2 linked regions of the Methylomonas sp. 11b genome follow. The protein of the gene in region 1 interacts with the protein of each later gene in a pairwise test. Links are inferred from orthologs where the notes say so. Each region holds a gene or a part of one and is shown on either strand. Other genes may lie near its edges.

Evidence for each region.
Region 2: the proteins of dprA (region 1) and recA interact in binary tests that used the Bacillus subtilis proteins (3 or more experiments, as listed by UniProt). The link is inferred for Methylomonas sp. 11b from one-to-one orthologs.

What each region holds. Positions count from the first base shown.
Region 1 is NZ_KI911557.1:2,037,545-2,048,584, reverse strand. The notes cover bases 4,956-7,790. They hold dprA (DNA-processing protein DprA), read left to right. Parts: upstream 4,956-5,741; coding sequence 5,742-6,839; downstream 6,840-7,790. Other genes in these bases: topA (type I DNA topoisomerase), read left to right, coding at 7,332-7,790; METH11B_RS0109835 (DUF494 family protein), read left to right, coding at 6,848-7,315; METH11B_RS0109845 (LysM peptidoglycan-binding domain-containing protein), read left to right, coding at 4,956-5,685. Outside these bases: METH11B_RS0109870 (sensor histidine kinase), read right to left, coding at 1-1,114; METH11B_RS0109865 (DUF4390 domain-containing protein), read right to left, coding at 1,096-1,623; 16S rRNA (cytosine(967)-C(5))-methyltransferase RsmB, read right to left, coding at 1,637-2,932; fmt (methionyl-tRNA formyltransferase), read right to left, coding at 2,929-3,855; def (peptide deformylase), read right to left, coding at 3,868-4,371; more of METH11B_RS0109845, read left to right, coding at 4,654-4,955; more of topA, read left to right, coding at 7,791-9,653; METH11B_RS26625 (DUF192 domain-containing protein), read right to left, coding at 9,656-10,114; tig (trigger factor), read left to right, coding at 10,376-11,040. UniProt on the Bacillus subtilis protein: Protein that helps load RecA onto ssDNA during transformation. Binds cooperatively to circular ssDNA, is able to bridge different segments of DNA. Favors the loading of RecA onto SsbA- or SsbB-coated ssDNA and formation of RecA-DNA filaments.
Region 2 is NZ_KI911557.1:1,474,885-1,480,319, reverse strand. What follows is about bases 2,347-5,213. They hold recA (recombinase RecA), read left to right. Parts: upstream 2,347-3,187; coding sequence 3,188-4,240; downstream 4,241-5,213. Other genes in these bases: METH11B_RS0106825 (hypothetical protein), read left to right, coding at 4,769-5,213; METH11B_RS0106830 (regulatory protein RecX), read left to right, coding at 4,215-4,706; METH11B_RS0106840 (cobyrinate a,c-diamide synthase), read left to right, coding at 2,347-3,108. Outside these bases: METH11B_RS0106850 (hypothetical protein), read right to left, coding at 224-697; METH11B_RS0106845 (hypothetical protein), read left to right, coding at 1,056-1,778; more of METH11B_RS0106840, read left to right, coding at 1,837-2,346; more of METH11B_RS0106825, read left to right, coding at 5,214-5,435. UniProt on the Bacillus subtilis protein: Multifunctional protein involved in homologous recombination, DNA repair and competence.

The sequences.
Region 1 (11,040 bases):
AATAGGCGCGCTGGTTTTCCACCTCCAGGCCGGCTGCACGGGTTTCGTCACGGGAGCGGGCGATACGGCGGGTCATCTGGTTGAAGGATTCCACCAGGAAACCCAGGTCGTCCTGATTCATTACCGGCAGCTGCTGTTGATAATCGCCATCGGCGACTGCTTGCGTACCTTTTACCAATTCTTTTACTGGCGCGACGATGTTGCGGATACTGATAAACGCTACCCAAATGGCCGCCAGCAGGCTGAGCAGTAACACCAGCAACAGGATCAACGAGAAGCTGGTTTTCAGCGAGTCGCGCAGGAAATTCATCTCCTGATAACGAATGAAGGCAAACTCTATCGAGTCGGCCAGGTCGGTCACCCGCACCGGAATCGGAAACAGCACTTGCAAAAACCGGCTTTGATCGGCTTCGATAGCGACGATGATGCGTACCAGCATTTCATCGTTATCGCCGGGGTCGAAAGCAAAATATTCCTTATTCTGCCTCAGCAGCAGCCAGATTTGCTCGTCGGGCAGATGCGGCAAAATATCGCTGGGATTGACGCTGCTGGACGCTAATACCCGACCTTGATTGGAAAATACCGCAATTTCCAGCGCCCCAGAATCTGCCCACAGCGAGCCGACTTCCATGGCAATCAAGGCTTCCGATTTGTCGCGGAGTTGATCGGCCATTTGCTTGGTTTGCTTGATATGCCAGTTCATGCGTTGATTCAGTGAGGATTGGCTCAACTCCAAGGCATCGTCCATGGCCCGGTCGATTTCAACGTTAAACCAGCTGTCTATGCCTTGATGCAGGAATTGCACGGAGAAATAAAACACGATGGCCGCTGGCGCCAAGGCCAGCAAGACGAACAAGGACACCATGCGCGTGGTCAGTCGAGAGCCGGCCTCCTTTTTCTTTAATTCCCGCACCAACGAATAGGCGTTGAACGCGACCAAACCCAGCAAAATCACCGATCCCAGCGTATTGATGACCAATAGCCAGGAATACATTTCGCCGAGTTCCGATGATTCCTGGGTGGCGCTGCTCATCAATTGCAGCGATAGCAATACGAAGCCGAACAGCAGAATAATGGTGGCGCTGGCCGGTAATTTTATTTTTGAATGGGCCATGTGTGCCAGGCGCTAGAAAGAAACCAGTGGTTATCCAGATAGGCGACCGGACGCAGCGGTATCGGTAGCTGCTCGCGGTTGAATTGAGTTTTTACCGCCAGCAGGTAAGGTGTGCCGGCTGTCACGCGTTCGGCGGGAATTGGTGTGCTGTCATGCACGGCCGCCATGAAATTCATTGCGGCGCTCAAGGTTAAAAACATTTCGCTGCGATCGAACGGGGTTTGCACCACATATTGATTCAGCAAGGCATGGAATTGCAGGCTGTACGTCAGTTTGTGTTTATGGATTATCGTGTCCCACAACGCGCCGGGCTGGCGTAGTTCTATCGTTACGTCCCAGGTTAAGCGCACACCTTTGTGCAGCGCTTCCTTGGCAGTCGGGCTGAGCCGATAATCGATATGAGCATGCACGTCATAACCGCCATCGACATGTTCCAAATCGGCATATTCGATGCGCGCGGAATAATCCCCGGCTTCAGCCACGCCTGGCGCAATTTGCAGGCAGATCATCAATGCCCAGCACCTAATCGGCTTTATGAAGCTTGGCATAATAAAAGCCATCCATTTGCCGGTCGCCAGTGATGATTTGCCGGCCGTGTGGCCGCGCAATGCTCCAGTGCGCGTCGATATGAATTTCGCTGGCGTCAGTGTGTTCGGCAAGGAATGCGGCGATTTGCGCTTCGTTTTCCTGTTTCAATACAGAGCAGGTGGCGTAGAGCAAGATGCCGCCAGGTTTCAGCAGCTGCCAGGCGTTAGCAAGTATCCTGGCTTGCAGAGCTTGCAAAGCGGCAATGTCGTCCGCGCGGCGCAGCAACTTGATGTCGGGATGGCGGCGGATCACACCGAAGCCGGAGCAGGGGGCGTCCAGCAGTATCCGATCAAATTGGCGGTTGTTAGCCCACGACGCCGACTCACTGGCGTCGGCGGCCAAGGTCTCGGCGTGCAAGTTTAAACGCTGTAAATTGTCGGTCACCCGTTGCAGACGCTGTTGATCGATATCGACCGCCAGCAGTCCGGCCAAGGCCGGTTGGCGCTCCAGAATGGCGGCGGTTTTGCCGCCCGGCGCGGCACATAAATCCAGCACCTGCTGACCAGGAAGCGCGTCGAGCAGTTCCGCCGCCAGTTGCGCGGCCGTGTCTTGTACCGATACGCGGCCTTGGCTAAAGCCCGGCAATTGCTCGACGGCCAAGGCTTGGTCCAGCCTGATCGCGGTTTCGCAGCAGTCTACCAATTGCGCAGCGATACCTTGCGCTGTCAGATCGTCTACGTAGGCGGCTCGGCTACCTTGCAGCAGATTGACGCGCAAAGCCATCGGCGGCGCTTGATCGTTGGCGTGCAGGATTTTTTCGTAATGTTCCGGCCAGTCGTGCCTGAGCAAATCAATCATCCAGCCCGGATGATTGTAGCGGGCCTGACTGTCCGCGGTACAGGCTTGTTGCAAGGTTTCGGCGTCGCGTAAATATTGTCTGAGTATCGCGTTAACCAAGGACTTGGCCCAGGGTTTGTGGCTGGTGGCGGCTACAGTTTCCGAAACGGCGGCGTGCGATTTAACCCGCATGTGTTGCAGTTGATACAAGCCGATTAGCAGTAAGGCTTTAATGTCGCCGTCTTTTTGCTTGAGCGGTTTGCTGAGCAGGCGGCCCAGCATAAAATCCAATGCGTAATAATGACGGATTACCCCATAGCACAAGGCTTGGACGAAAGCCCGGTCTTTGATGTCCTTGATTTTGGGTAGGCCATGTTCCAGGGCGGCGGTCAGCGATTGGCCGTCGCTGAGGACGTGCGCGAGAATCTGTGCAGAGCAGCCGCGCAGATTCATAGGCCTAGGATGACGCGGTCGGCCGTATGGGCATTCATAAAATCTTTGCCGGCGATGCGTTTACCGCCGGGAAGTTGTACTTCCAGTAGGCGCAGCACGCCGTTACCGGTCGCTACGTCCAGAGCGTGTTCTGCGCAACTGATGGTGCCGGGGGCTTGCTCAGCGGTTTTATCGAGCACCTGGCTGCGCCAGACGCGCAACACTTGGCCTTGATAGAGAGTTTGTGCCACCGGCCAGGCGTTCAGGCCACGTACTTGACGATCCAGTTGTACAGCGGAGTTTTGCCAGTCCAAGTTCGATTCCTGCTTTTCCAGTTTGTGGGCGTAAGTGACTAGGGACTCGTCTTGCGGTTCGGCTTGCAGCGACCCATTGGCTATCTGCTCGACCACTTTAACCAGCCCTTCGGCGCCCATGTGCGCCAATTGATCGTGCAGGCTGCTGGAGGTGGCGTCGGCACTGATTGGGCATTCGGCTTTATAAAGCATGTCGCCGGCATCGAGTTTTTTTACTACTTTCATGATGGTGATGCCGGTTTTAGCGTCGCCCGCCATAACGGCACGGTGAATCGGCGCCGCGCCGCGCCAACGCGGCAGTAACGAGCCATGAACATTAATGCAGCCCTGCTTGGGAATGTCCAATACCGCTTGCGGCAAAATAAGGCCGTAAGCCACGACGACCATTAAATCAGCATTGAGCGACGCTAATTGCGCAATCGATTCGGGGCTTTTGAAGTTTTCCGGCTGATAAACCGGGATATTGGCGGATATGGCCAGTGCCTTGATCGGGCTGGCGGTCAGCTTGCGGCCGCGTCCGGCTGGCCTGTCGGGCTGAGTATAAACCGCACAGACTTGATGCCGCGAATCCAGCAGGGCCTGCAAGGTGGGAACCGCAAAATCCGGCGTACCGGCAAACACGATTTTCATGAGATGTCCTGATTAGCCCTGCGACTTGTGAATTTTATCCAGCTTGGCTTTAATGCGGTTGCGTTTGAAGGCCGAGAGATAATCGACGAATAACTTGCCTTCCAGATGATCCATTTCGTGTTGAATGCACACCGCCAGTAATTCGCTGGCCTCCAATTCAAAACTTTCGCCGTCGCGGTTTAGCGCCTTGACTTTAATATGTTCGGCGCGGCTGACTTTTTCGAAAAAGCCGGGTACCGACAGGCAACCTTCCTCGGATTCTTCAACACCGTCGCGCTCGATGATTTGTGGGTTGATCAGGCAGATCGGTTCGTCTTTGTTCTCGCTGACGTCCATCACTATAACGCGTTTATGCACGTTTACCTGAGTTGCGGCCAAGCCTACTCCCTTGGCGGCATACATGGTCTCGATCATGTTGTCGACCAAGGTCTTGATGCCGTCATCGACTGTGTCCACCTCGGCGGCGACCGTCCGCAGCCGTTTATCGGGAAACTCCAGAATTGTAAGAATACTCACCCATTACTCCACTTGCTAACTGTAATAGTGGGATTTTATCCGAAATTGCCCAGGGTTTGAACGTGAAGACTAAATAGGGCTGGGTTTAGGTTGGATCGGCTCGTGCTGGCATAATGCCCGAATTAATCTAAACTGTGCGGCAAATCGATGGTTGGTTTTTTACGCATTTGTTTCAATTTGGGCTAAGCGGCATGCACCAGATATTGACGCTTGCCGATTTTGCGTTTGGGCGCTTCGTCCGGCGGATTTTGAACGGTTTTATAAGCTCTGGCAGGATAAATTATGTTTTTTCGCGCGATACTGGGAATACTAATACCACTGGTTTTTGCCGCAGTGGCTTGGGCCGATGAGCTGAAAATAAACCCCAATCATCCCGATCAGTACACGGTTGTTAAAGGTGATACTTTGTGGGACATTTCCGGGAAGTTTTTACAGCACCCTTGGGAATGGCCGCAGCTATGGCATAACAATCCGCAAATCAAGGATCCGCATTGGATATACCCGGGCGACACTTTGTACTTTTCTTATGTAAACGGCGTGCCGCGTCTGAGTTTGTCGCCGGACGGCAATGACGAAAAACTGTTGCCGCGAGTGCGCGAGTCGGAGATTGATCAAGCCATTAGAATGATCCCCAGCGATGCCATCGTGCAATTCTTGAATTCGCCGAAAGTCGTAACAGCGGAAGAGTTGCAGCACGCACCTTATGTCATCGGGTTTGTCGGCGAACATTTGATCGCCGGCGCCGGAGACGGGGTTTACGTCAGGGCCATCGAAAACCCATCCGGCTTGGGGTATACCATTTATCGAGCAGGCAAGGCCTATGTCAGTCCGGTTACCAAGGAAATTTTAGGTTACGAAGCGCAATACATTGCTGATACCACGCTACAGGAACCGGGTGATCCGGCCACCTTGCTGATTAATAAATCCGATATGGAAATTCAACGCGGCGACCGCTTGATGCCTACTTCGGAGGGAGAGTTAGCTTTAAATTATTTTCCAAGGCCGCCTAAACATCAGGTGGTGGGCAGCATCATTCAAGTGAAGGGCGGCGTGTCGCAGATCGGTCAACACGATGTAGTGGTCATTGACAAAGGTACTGCCGACGGTTTGGAGGTGGGGCACACCTTGGATGTGTATCGTAAAGGGCATGTCATCGTTGATAGGTATCAATCTCAGGAAGCGGTGGCGGTGAAAATGCCGGACGAGCTAGCTGGTGTGTTGATGGTGTTTCGGCCGTTCGAACGCGTCAGCTATGCGTTGGTGATGCAGGCAACTGCCGCGATGCATACGTTGGATAGAGTGCAGACGCCCTAATGGGATATCTGTCATCAGCAGGCTTTAACTCGCTCTGGATTGCCGTTTAAGCTGTTTTGGAATCCGCACTCAATCCGCAAATCAAGTACTGGCTGGCGATGCTGCGTAGTCCCGGCGTCGGCAGTCAGGCCATTCAGCGCTTGCTGGCGCATTTTGAGCCCGAGCAGATATTCTCCGCGTCGCGAGCCACTTTAACTGGCTTGGGTTTCAGCGAGAAATTGATCGACGCTCTGCAAAAACCGGATTGGCAAAAGGTCGAAGACGACATTCGCTGGTTGGAGCAAGCCGGTAATTATGCATTGACCTTGGACGATGCCGACTATCCGGCGCAACTGCGAGAAATCGCCAATCCCCCGCCGATATTATTTGTCAAAGGCAATCCAGCCTTACTGCAAGAGCCGCAATTGGCAATGGTCGGTAGTCGCAATCCGTCGCCGGTTGGTATCAGCACCGCAATTCAATTTGCCGAAGCTTTAGCCGAGGCCGGCTTTACCGTGACTAGCGGTTTGGCTTTGGGAATTGATGCTGCCAGTCACCAAGGTGCGTTAAACGTAAACGGGCAGACCATAGCCGTGGCGGGTACTGGGTTGGATCGAGTTTATCCGGCTTGTCATAAACAGCTGGCTACGCAAATTGTCGAACATGGCGCCTTGGTTTCGGAGTTTCCGCCGGGTACCAATGCCAAAGCCAATCACTTTCCCCGGCGAAACCGAATCATTAGTGGTTTGTGCGTCGGCTTGTTGGTGGTGGAGGCGGCCCAGCAAAGTGGGTCGTTGATTACCGCGCGTTTGGCGCTTGAGCAAAATCGGGAAGTTTTTGCGATTCCCGGCTCGATTCATAACCCTTTGGCGCGCGGTTGCAATGCATTAATTCGCCAGGGAGCTAAATTAGTCGAAACCGCACAAGATATTTTTGAGGAATTAGGTCATTATAATCAAAGGTATATGCGAGCCGAGTCGGAATTGCCGCAGACTTCGCTTGACCTGGAGCAGCAAAATCTATTGAAATTGATTCCGTACAGTCCCACAACGGTCGATACTCTGGTGCAAGATAGCGGTTGGTCCGCGGAAGAAGTTTCCTCGACGCTGCTGGTGTTGGAGTTACAAGGCTACATTGCCGCGCTTGCCGGTGGTGGCTACCTCCGAGTCAAATAAAGGTTCTAATGAAAGAAGATATTTTCGATGTGCTCATTTATCTGTTTGAAAATTATCTGGATGGCGACAGCGATAACTATCCGGATACTGCCGTCATTGCCAGCGAGTTGCTGGATGCGGGTTTTCAGCAGCCTGATGTCAATAAGGCGTTCGATTGGCTGGAGTCTTTAGCCGAAATTGAGAGCATCACACCGGCGGTTTCATCGTCGTTCCGCATTTTTAGCGGTCAGGAAATCTCCGTGTTCGACATGGAGTGCCGGAATTTCTTGATGTATCTTGAGCACAGCGGCATCTTGACGCCGATCAATCGCGAGATCGCTATTGATCGGGCGATGGCCTTGAAAGACGAAAATATTACTCTGGATAAATTGAAATGGATTGTATTGATGGTGTTATTAAGTCAACCCGGCGATAGCGCCGCTTTCTCCCGAATGGAAGACATAGTTTACGATTTGATACCTACTTCTTTACATTGATTTTTCTACGGACAGCATGAGCAAAAGTTTAGTCATTGTAGAGTCACCGGCAAAATGCAAAACCATAGAAAAGTATCTGGGTAAGGACTTCCAGGTATTGGCTTCCTACGGCCACGTCCGAGATTTGATTCCCAAAGAGGGAGCTGTAGATCCGGAAAACGGTTTTGCGATGAAATACCAGGTGATTGATCGCAACCAACGCCATCTGCAAGAGATAGGCAAAGCTATCAAAAACGTCGATACCCTTTATTTGGCGACTGACCCGGATAGGGAGGGTGAGGCGATTTCCTGGCATGTTTTCGAGCATCTGAAAGAAAAAAAGCTGTTAAAAGACAAGGAAGTGCTGCGGGTGGTGTTTCATGAGATCACCAAAAAAGCTGTTACTGAGGCTATCGCCCATCCCACCGAGTTATCTAATAATCTGGTCAACGCTCAACAGGCGCGGCGGGCTTTAGACTATTTGGTTGGTTTTAATCTATCGCCGTTGCTATGGAAGAAAATCCGCCGCGGCTTATCCGCTGGTCGCGTGCAAAGCCCTGCGTTGCGGATGATCGTCGAACGTGAGATGGAGATCGAGGCGTTCAAGACCCGCGAATACTGGTCGCATACCGCTGAAGCCAGTGCGCAAGGGCTGCCGTTTAAAGCCAAATTAACGCATTTCAATGGTGAAAAGCTGAATCAGTTCAGTTTTACCGATGAAGTGCAGGCCAATCAAGTCAAACAAAGCTTGCTGGATGCCGCCGACGGTCAGTTGATCGTTGCCAAGCTGGAGAAAAAGCAACGCAGCAAAAATCCGGCGCCGCCGTTCATCACTTCGACTTTACAACAGGAGGCAGCTCGCAAACTGGGTTTTACCACCAAACGGACGATGATGGTGGCGCAACAGTTATACGAAGGCATTGATCTGGGCGGCGAAACCGTTGGTTTGATTTCGTATATGCGTACCGATTCGGTCAATCTGGCTGAAGAAGCATTGGCCGATATTCGCGCGCTGATCGCCGAAAAATACGGTGCCGATGATGTGCCCAAAGAACCGCGCCGTTTCAAGACCAAATCTAAAAACGCTCAGGAAGCGCACGAAGCGATACGTCCGACTTCGGTGCAACGCTTGCCTGAGCAGGTGAAAAATCGGCTCAGTGCGGAGCAATTCAAACTCTACGATTTGATCTGGAAACGCACCGTAGCTTGCCAGATGATCCACGCCACCTTGAATCAAGTGGCTGTCGATCTGAATTGCGGTAGCGATAAAAACGTATTTCGCGCGACCGGTTCCACGGTGACTAATCCCGGCTTCATGAAGGTGTATCTGGAAGGTGTGGACGATAGCAAGGAAGCGGCGGACGATCAGGACAGTCTGTTGCCGCCGATGGAAGAAGGGCGGCCGGTGGTGTTGAATGAGATTGCAGCCACCCAGCATTTTACCGAGCCGCCACCTCGCTACAGCGAGGCGAGTCTGGTCAAAGCCCTGGAAGAGCATGGCATTGGCCGTCCCTCCACCTACGCGACGATTATCTCGACCTTGCAAAACCGCGAATATGTGACCATCGATAACAAGCGGTTTTATCCGACTGATGTCGGGCGTATCGTCAACAAATTCTTAACCGAGCATTTTACCAAATACGTCGATTACAATTTTACCGCCAACCTCGAAGACGAGTTGGATGCGGTGTCGCGCGGAGAGAAGGACTGGATTCCGTTGATGGACGACTTTTGGCGGCCGTTCACGCAGTTGATCAGCGAGAAAGAAGAAAGTGTACAACGCAAGGATGTCACGCAGGAAAGCATAGACGAGCAGTGCCCGGAATGCGGCAGTCCGCTATCGATTCGCCTGGGTCGGAATGGCCGCTTTATCGGCTGTACCAATTATCCGACCTGTTCCTACACTCGAAATTTGGGTGATGACAACGCCGGTGCCGCATCGGCCGAGCCGGAGGTGGTGGAAGGGAGAGTGTGTCCCAAGTGCGAGTCGACGCTGGTTATAAAGACTGGCAAGTATGGAAAATTTGTCGGCTGTAGTGGATATCCGAAATGTAAGCACATCGAACCTTTGGAAAAGCCTTCCGATACCGGGGTTGAATGTCCGCAGTGCAAGAGCGGAGCGATCCTAAAACGCAAGGCGCGTAGTGGGAAAATTTTTTATTCCTGCTCGGAATATCCGAAATGCGATTATGCCTTGTGGGACGCGCCGGTCAAGGAAAGTTGCCCGGACTGCAACTGGCCGATTCTGACCTTAAAAACCACCAAGCGCCGCGGCACCGAAAAAGTCTGTCCGCAGAAAGAGTGCAAATACGCCACGCCTTACGAGGGTGATCCAGATGACGCAAACGGACCGGCTTGAGTCTAGGGAAGTGCCACTGTTTGCCCGACCTGGATTGCGTGTTTCTCGATAAAGCCCGCTGGCAGTTCCAGTATGTATCTGGCCGCTACTCTGGAATCGTAAATCCGGCACGGATCTCTGGGGCAGGGCTGTAAATTTTTTAACAGCCCTGCAATCCGGCCGTCTCCGGTTAAAAACACCACATCCAAAGCCAGTAAGGTATTTTTCATCCACACTGCGCGCTGAGTCTGATCTGGATACACAAAAAGCATGCCCTGGTTTTCGGCAAGTGTCTGGCGAAACATCAGTCCGTGTTCGCGTTCGCTTTCGTTAGCGGCGATGGCCGCGTAGACGATACGTTGTTGAGCTACAAATGTGATTGGGTTGTTGAAGTCTGTAAACGCGTCTGCTGAAGCCCCAGCGCTGTTGAGTGCCGCAAGAAAAGCAATTCCGAAAATTGTGCGGGAAAGATAAGAGTGCATACGGAGTGTCAGTAATATAAGGTTGTCTTTGAGAGTGCGGCTGATTATAATGCCGCGTTCAATTATTTAGCGAGCGTGGCGAAATTGGTAGACGCGCTGGATTTAGGTTCCAGTGGTAACCCCGTGGGAGTTCGAGTCTCCCCGCTCGCACCATATCCTGCGTTATTCGTAACGATACGACCTTAAGTTCCCCAGATCTAAACATCGCCGGCCGGTCTCCCAAAATATAAAACCGTATTTTTAATTTTTTGAGGTAATGCAATGCAAGTTTCTGTCGAGAAGACATCAGAGTTAAGCCGAAAAATGACTGTTAGCATTCCTGATGCCGTGGTTCAGGAGAAAATGGAAACTCGCTTTAAAAAACTCGCTCGCGAAGTCAAAGTGGATGGATTCCGTCCGGGTAAAGTGCCGGCGAGCATGGTGAAAAAGCTGTACGCCGATAGAGTTAGAAACGAAGTAACCGGCGACTTGATTCAATCGACTTATTTTGAAGCGCTGCAACAACAGGATTTGAACCCTGCCGGTCATCCGCATATCCAGCCTACCGAGAAAGCCGAGGGTTTTGAATACATCGCCGAGTTTGAAGTCTATCCGGAGATCGTACTGGATAGTGTTAGCGAATTGAAAGTGGACCGTCCTTTTGCAACTGTGGAACAGGCCGATGTCGATAACATGATCGAAAAACTGCGTCAGCAAAAGAAAACCTGGAACACTGTCGAGCGCGCTTCGCAGGATGCTGACCGGGTAACCATTCATTTCTCCGGCGTGGCCGATGGCGAGAATTTTACCGACGGTAAGGTCGAAAATTACCAGGTGGAAATCGGCGGCAAACAAATGATTCCCGGTTTCGAAGACGAATTGAAAGGCTTGGTCGCCGGTGCGAGCAAAACCTTTTCTGTGACGTTCCCAGAGCAATACAACAGCGA
Region 2 (5,435 bases), 570 kb from region 1 along the record:
CAAAGGCAGTCGGCTTAGAGATAAGAAAAACACTGATGAGAATGGCCGGAATTTACTAACCCGGCCCTCAATATCGTCGCTCCCGCGTAGCGCGTAGGCGGGAGACCATTTTTCACGCTGGATTCCCGCTTACGCGGGAATGACGGAACCAGGGAATTTAAGAGCCCGGTTAATGGGTCGGAAGTCCTAGGATTCCGGAATAACATGCGTGGAGAGTGAGTGTTTAGTAGGCATCTTTGTCCGTGATTTTGCCTTTGTCGTTGACCGCAACTTTCCATTTGCTGCCGCCCACTTCGATAAACAATTCGTATTCTTCGCCCACGCCGTTCGGGTTAATCACCAATTCCGCCTTATGCAGCTTATAGCCGGGGAAGTTATCGGCCAGCACTTTGGTCACATCAGGCGATATTTCCAGGCCGTTTGCCAACAGGATTTCGTTCGCAAACAACGCGCCGTCCGCTCTAAATAACTCATGCTTCAGTTCGTCTTCAGTATCTTTAAAGCTGACTTCCAGCAGCTGTTGACCAAAGTGGGTTTCCTGAGTCGCTTTCAGGTCCTGTGCTTGCGGGTGTCGTTTCAAAATATTGGCCCTGACTTTATCCGGGACTGCCACGCTAGCGGAATCTTGGGCTTGAGCTGTTGATAAGCTGCTGTAAAAGGCGGTAGCGGCAAGTAAGGAAAGTAATAATGTGCGCATGTGTGCTCCTGCTGTGTTGGATTTCCCAATGACTTAAATCGCTGGGGATAGTTTCATCGTTATTTTTGCGGTGTTAGCAAAGGGTGGACGTTGGAAAATTCATTCAAAACCAGAACGTGCTCCCTGATAGCTTGGAGCATTCTTGGCGCTTAACCGTGGTCGATTATGCGATAAAAATAAAAATCGCCGGTAGGATTTTTCCGCGAACTTGGCATAGATCAATATTTGCATATCGATTATTCTAAAAGCCATTTGATGCCATTGAGTAGCTGGGGAGCCGCTCTGGCTTGTTAGAGGCTTCCTCAGCGCCAGTCTAGCACCATGGATCGTGCCCACTTTGTCTTTTTCTTAGTCGCCTATGCCCAAACAATATCGCCGTTTTCGAGATATTTCCACCAGTGAGAAAATATTAAACACCGTATTCCTGTTGACCATCGGCTTAGGCTATCTGATGGCTTTGGTGAATTTGTATTACACCCATCAAGGCCGCGACGGCAAGCGCGGGTTGTCAATCGACGATATCGTCATTATGTACCACGGTTCCACCACTCAATCGCGACTGGGCGCGGCGATCAACGGCATCATGGAGCCCAATCTGAAATACAAAAGCGATAAAGAAGTTATTTTGAAATGGATTCAGGATGGCGCTGAGCAACAGCCTTACGAGCAACAGATTGCGCCGATTTTGAGCCGTGATTGTATTCATTGTCACAATCCGGCGGCCAACCCGAGTCTGCCTAATCTGACCCATTATGAAGGTGTTGCCGAAGTCGCGCATAAGGGCGGGGCGTCGACGCCGGCGCTGGTAAGGGTGTCGCACATTCATTTGTTCGGCATTGCTTTCATCCTGTTTTTTATAGGCAAAATTTTTCTGCTCTGCGACATGAATATTTACGTCAAACGGGTGGCGCTGGTGATTCCGTTTTTTGCGATGCTATTGGACGTGGTGTCCTGGTTTGTGACCAAGCATATTTCTGAATTTGCCTATGTGGTAGTCCTCAGTGGTGCGTTGATGGGCTTATCGATGGGCGTGCAAATATTAATGAGTGTTTATCAAATGTGGTTTTACCAAAAGGACTGATATTTTGACTGTTTCTCCCGTTTTATCCACGACTACCGACCCGTGTAATTGTCCGGCTATGTTGATCAGCGCTCCGGCTTCCGGGCAAGGCAAAACTACCGTCACCGCCGCGCTGGCTTATCACCATAGGCAGCAAGGCCGCCGGGTAAGGGTGTTCAAAACCGGCCCGGATTTCATCGATCCGCAAATTTTGGCTTTCGCTTGCGGACAGCCTGTTTACCAGCTGGATTTATGGATGATGGGCGAGGCGCATTGCCGCGAGTTGTTGTACCGAGCCGCAGGCGAAGCGGATTTGATATTGATCGAAGGGGTGATGGGTTTGTTCGACGGCGATAGCAGTAGCGCCGATCTGGCCCAGGCCTTGGCGATGCCTGTCGCGGCGGTGATCGACGCGCAAGGCATGGCGCAAACCTTTGCTGCCGTGGCTTACGGCTTAGCCAATTACCGGCCTGGTTTGCCGTTTGCCGGCGCGATAGCCAACAAGGTCGGCAGTGCCGGTCATGCCAGGATGCTTCAGGAAGCCTTGCCGGCGGGCATGCCTTTGTTGGCGGCAATCAGTCGAGACGACGCGGTGGGTTTGCCGTCCCGTCATTTGGGTTTGCTGCAAGCCGATGAAATTGGCGATCTGGATGCCCGGCTGGCGCGCGCCGCGGAATTATTAAACAGCTTTACGTCCTGTGTTTTGCCGGCCCCAGTCGCGTTTGCCAACGTTTCCGCCAATCCGCCGCCGCGCTTGCTGGCAGGTAAACGCATCGCGGTGGCGCGCGATGCGGCGTTTTCGTTTATCTACCAAGCCAATCTGGATTGTTTGCGAGCGATGGGTGCCGAGTTGGCATTCTTCTCGCCGCTGGCCGATAGTGTCTTGCCGGCGGTCGATAGCGTTTATTTGCCGGGCGGCTACCCTGAACTGCATCTGCAAGCGTTGGCAGGCAACGTGGCGATGAAGCAGGCTTTAGCTGCGCATCATCGCGCTGGTAAAGCCATCTATGCCGAATGCGGCGGTTTTTTGTATTTGCTGGATAGTCTGGCGGACAAGGAAGGCCAGCGAGCGGCGATGGTAGGTTTGTTATCCGGTAGCGCCGCCATGCAAACTAGGTTAGCCAACCTCGGTATGCATAGTCTGCAATTGGAGCAGGGCGAGATTCGCGGCCACAGCTTTCATTTTTCCAAACTGGAAACCGCTCTGGAACCGTTCGCTACCTCCACCGCGCAACGCAGCTTTGGGCATGGCGAAGGCTTTTTCCGCTGCGGCTCCTTACAAGCCTCATATCTGCACTTGTATTTTCCTTTCAACCCGCAACTCGCTGCCGGCTTTTTCTACGGTTTGTAGAGCGATTAAAACTGTTTCACAGCCAGGGTCTATGGGATAATGCGCGGCTTTCACCGGCCAGACAACAGCAGGTACTAAAATGGACGAAAACAAGAAAAAGGCGCTGGGCGCCGCGTTGATGCAGATCGAAAAGCAATTCGGCAAAGGCTCCGTGATGCGGATGGGCGACGTCGCCGCCAGTCGCGATATCGAAGTGGTGTCCACCGGTTCGCTGTCCTTGGATATTGCCCTGGGTGTCGGTGGTTTACCTCGCGGTCGGGTCATCGAAATTTACGGACCGGAATCGTCCGGTAAAACCACATTAACGCTGCAAACCATCGCGCAAATGCAAAAACTGGGCGGCACGGCGGCGTTTGTCGATGCCGAGCACGCGCTGGACCCGGTTTATGCGCAAAAGATCGGCGTCAATATCGAAGACCTGCTGGTGTCGCAGCCCGATACCGGCGAGCAAGCCCTGGAAATCACCGACATGCTGGTGCGCTCCGGCGCGGTAGACATTGTCGTCATCGACTCGGTGGCAGCCTTAACCCCAAAAGCCGAGATAGAAGGCGACATGGGTGACTCGCATATGGGCTTGCAGGCGCGATTAATGTCGCAAGCCTTGCGTAAACTCACCGCCAACATCAAACGTTCCAATACGCTGGTGATTTTTATCAACCAATTGCGGATGAAAATTGGGGTGATGTTCGGCAACCCGGAAACCACCACCGGCGGCAATGCCTTGAAGTTTTATGCCTCGGTGCGTCTGGATATTCGCCGCATCGGTTCGATCAAGAAAGGCGACGAGGTAATCGGCAACGAAACGCGCGTCAAAGTGGTTAAAAACAAAGTCGCACCGCCGTTTAAACAAGCCGACTTCGAAATTCTGTACGGCGAAGGCGTGTCTTTCTTCGGCGAGTTGGTGGATTTAGGTGTGGAGTTTGGCTTCGTGCAAAAGTCCGGTTCCTGGTATGCCTACAATAACGAGAAAATCGGCCAAGGCAAGGACAATGCCAAGCAGTTCTTACGGGATAATCCGGACAAAGCCGCCGAATTGGAAAAAGCTATCCGCGAAAAAGCCTTTGCCAAGTTAGCGGCCGCACCGGCAGCAGTCAGTGAAGACGACGATGCCGAGTTTGTCGACGGCGATTGAGCGTCGGCAACAAATTGAAGCAGTCTGCCTAAGGTTGTTGTCCCGGCGCGAACATAGCCGCCGGGAATTACTGGACAAATTGGCTTTGCGTGGATTTAACCGCGATGAAGCTGAGCCGGTCATCGATGGGATGGCCGAGCTGAATTGGCAAAACGACGAACGCTACACCGAATGTTATGTTCGGCAGCGTATCCGTAGCGGATACGGGCCAGTGCGAATTCGTTATGAGCTACAACAGCGCGGTATCAACGATGTCGATCTGGATGCGCATGCCGAGGAGCTGGGCGGATGGCAAACCGTGCTGCTGGAGGTGTATTCGCGTAAATACGACGACGAAAAATTGCGGAGCCAAAATGAATGGTTGAAGCGTAGTCGCTTTTTACAGCAACGCGGTTTCAGCGGCGAGATGATTAAACGCTTGTTTGCGGAATTGAAGATTAAGTTGCGTAGGGCTGACGCCAGTTAGGCGAACAGCCGAATGATGAAATATAGTTACCCAATCAATCTGCCGTCATCAATATAAATAAAATGCGCAATTTTTTCTTAGTAACGCTTGCCATTATTTTTTCAGTGAATGCTTGGGGCGATATTAATATTGTTCCGATTGAAACGGTATTTAATGTTAAAAATGCGATTTACGCTGGAAACGACATATTAAAAATTGAAAATACGGAAAAAACATACGTTATAAAAAGTATCAGAGCGGACAGGAAAATTTTGGACGCAAGATTTGTTGTGTTAAGTAGCGTTAATAGCAAAATTGCGTATTTAATGGATGAATCGTATGTGTTTTACGATAAAAATGTTGCCGATCTTGGCGACGGAAGAGTTATTTTAGTGTTGCAATCTGGTGGCAATCACTGCTGTAGCGCTTTTGTGTCTTTAATTAAAAACGAAGTCTCAGGGGAATTAGGCTTAGGTGGTGCCAGAATGGTTGATCAACCTGAAGGAGCTATTCTGAAAGATAATTTACGTTTGGATTCCGAAGGAAATATTTTTATCGCAGTATCCGGATTTACAGATCATGTTGAAGATGACGCCAATGGATTGAGGTATTACCCAAATTTTAGGTACTTTATAAAAACCTCTAAAGATGGTGGCATCGCGGTAGACAGAAATGTCGGTAACTATGAGTCCATTATCAATGGCTTAAAGATTCAGTTGTCTGAGAGATACGATTTTGAAAAATATATAG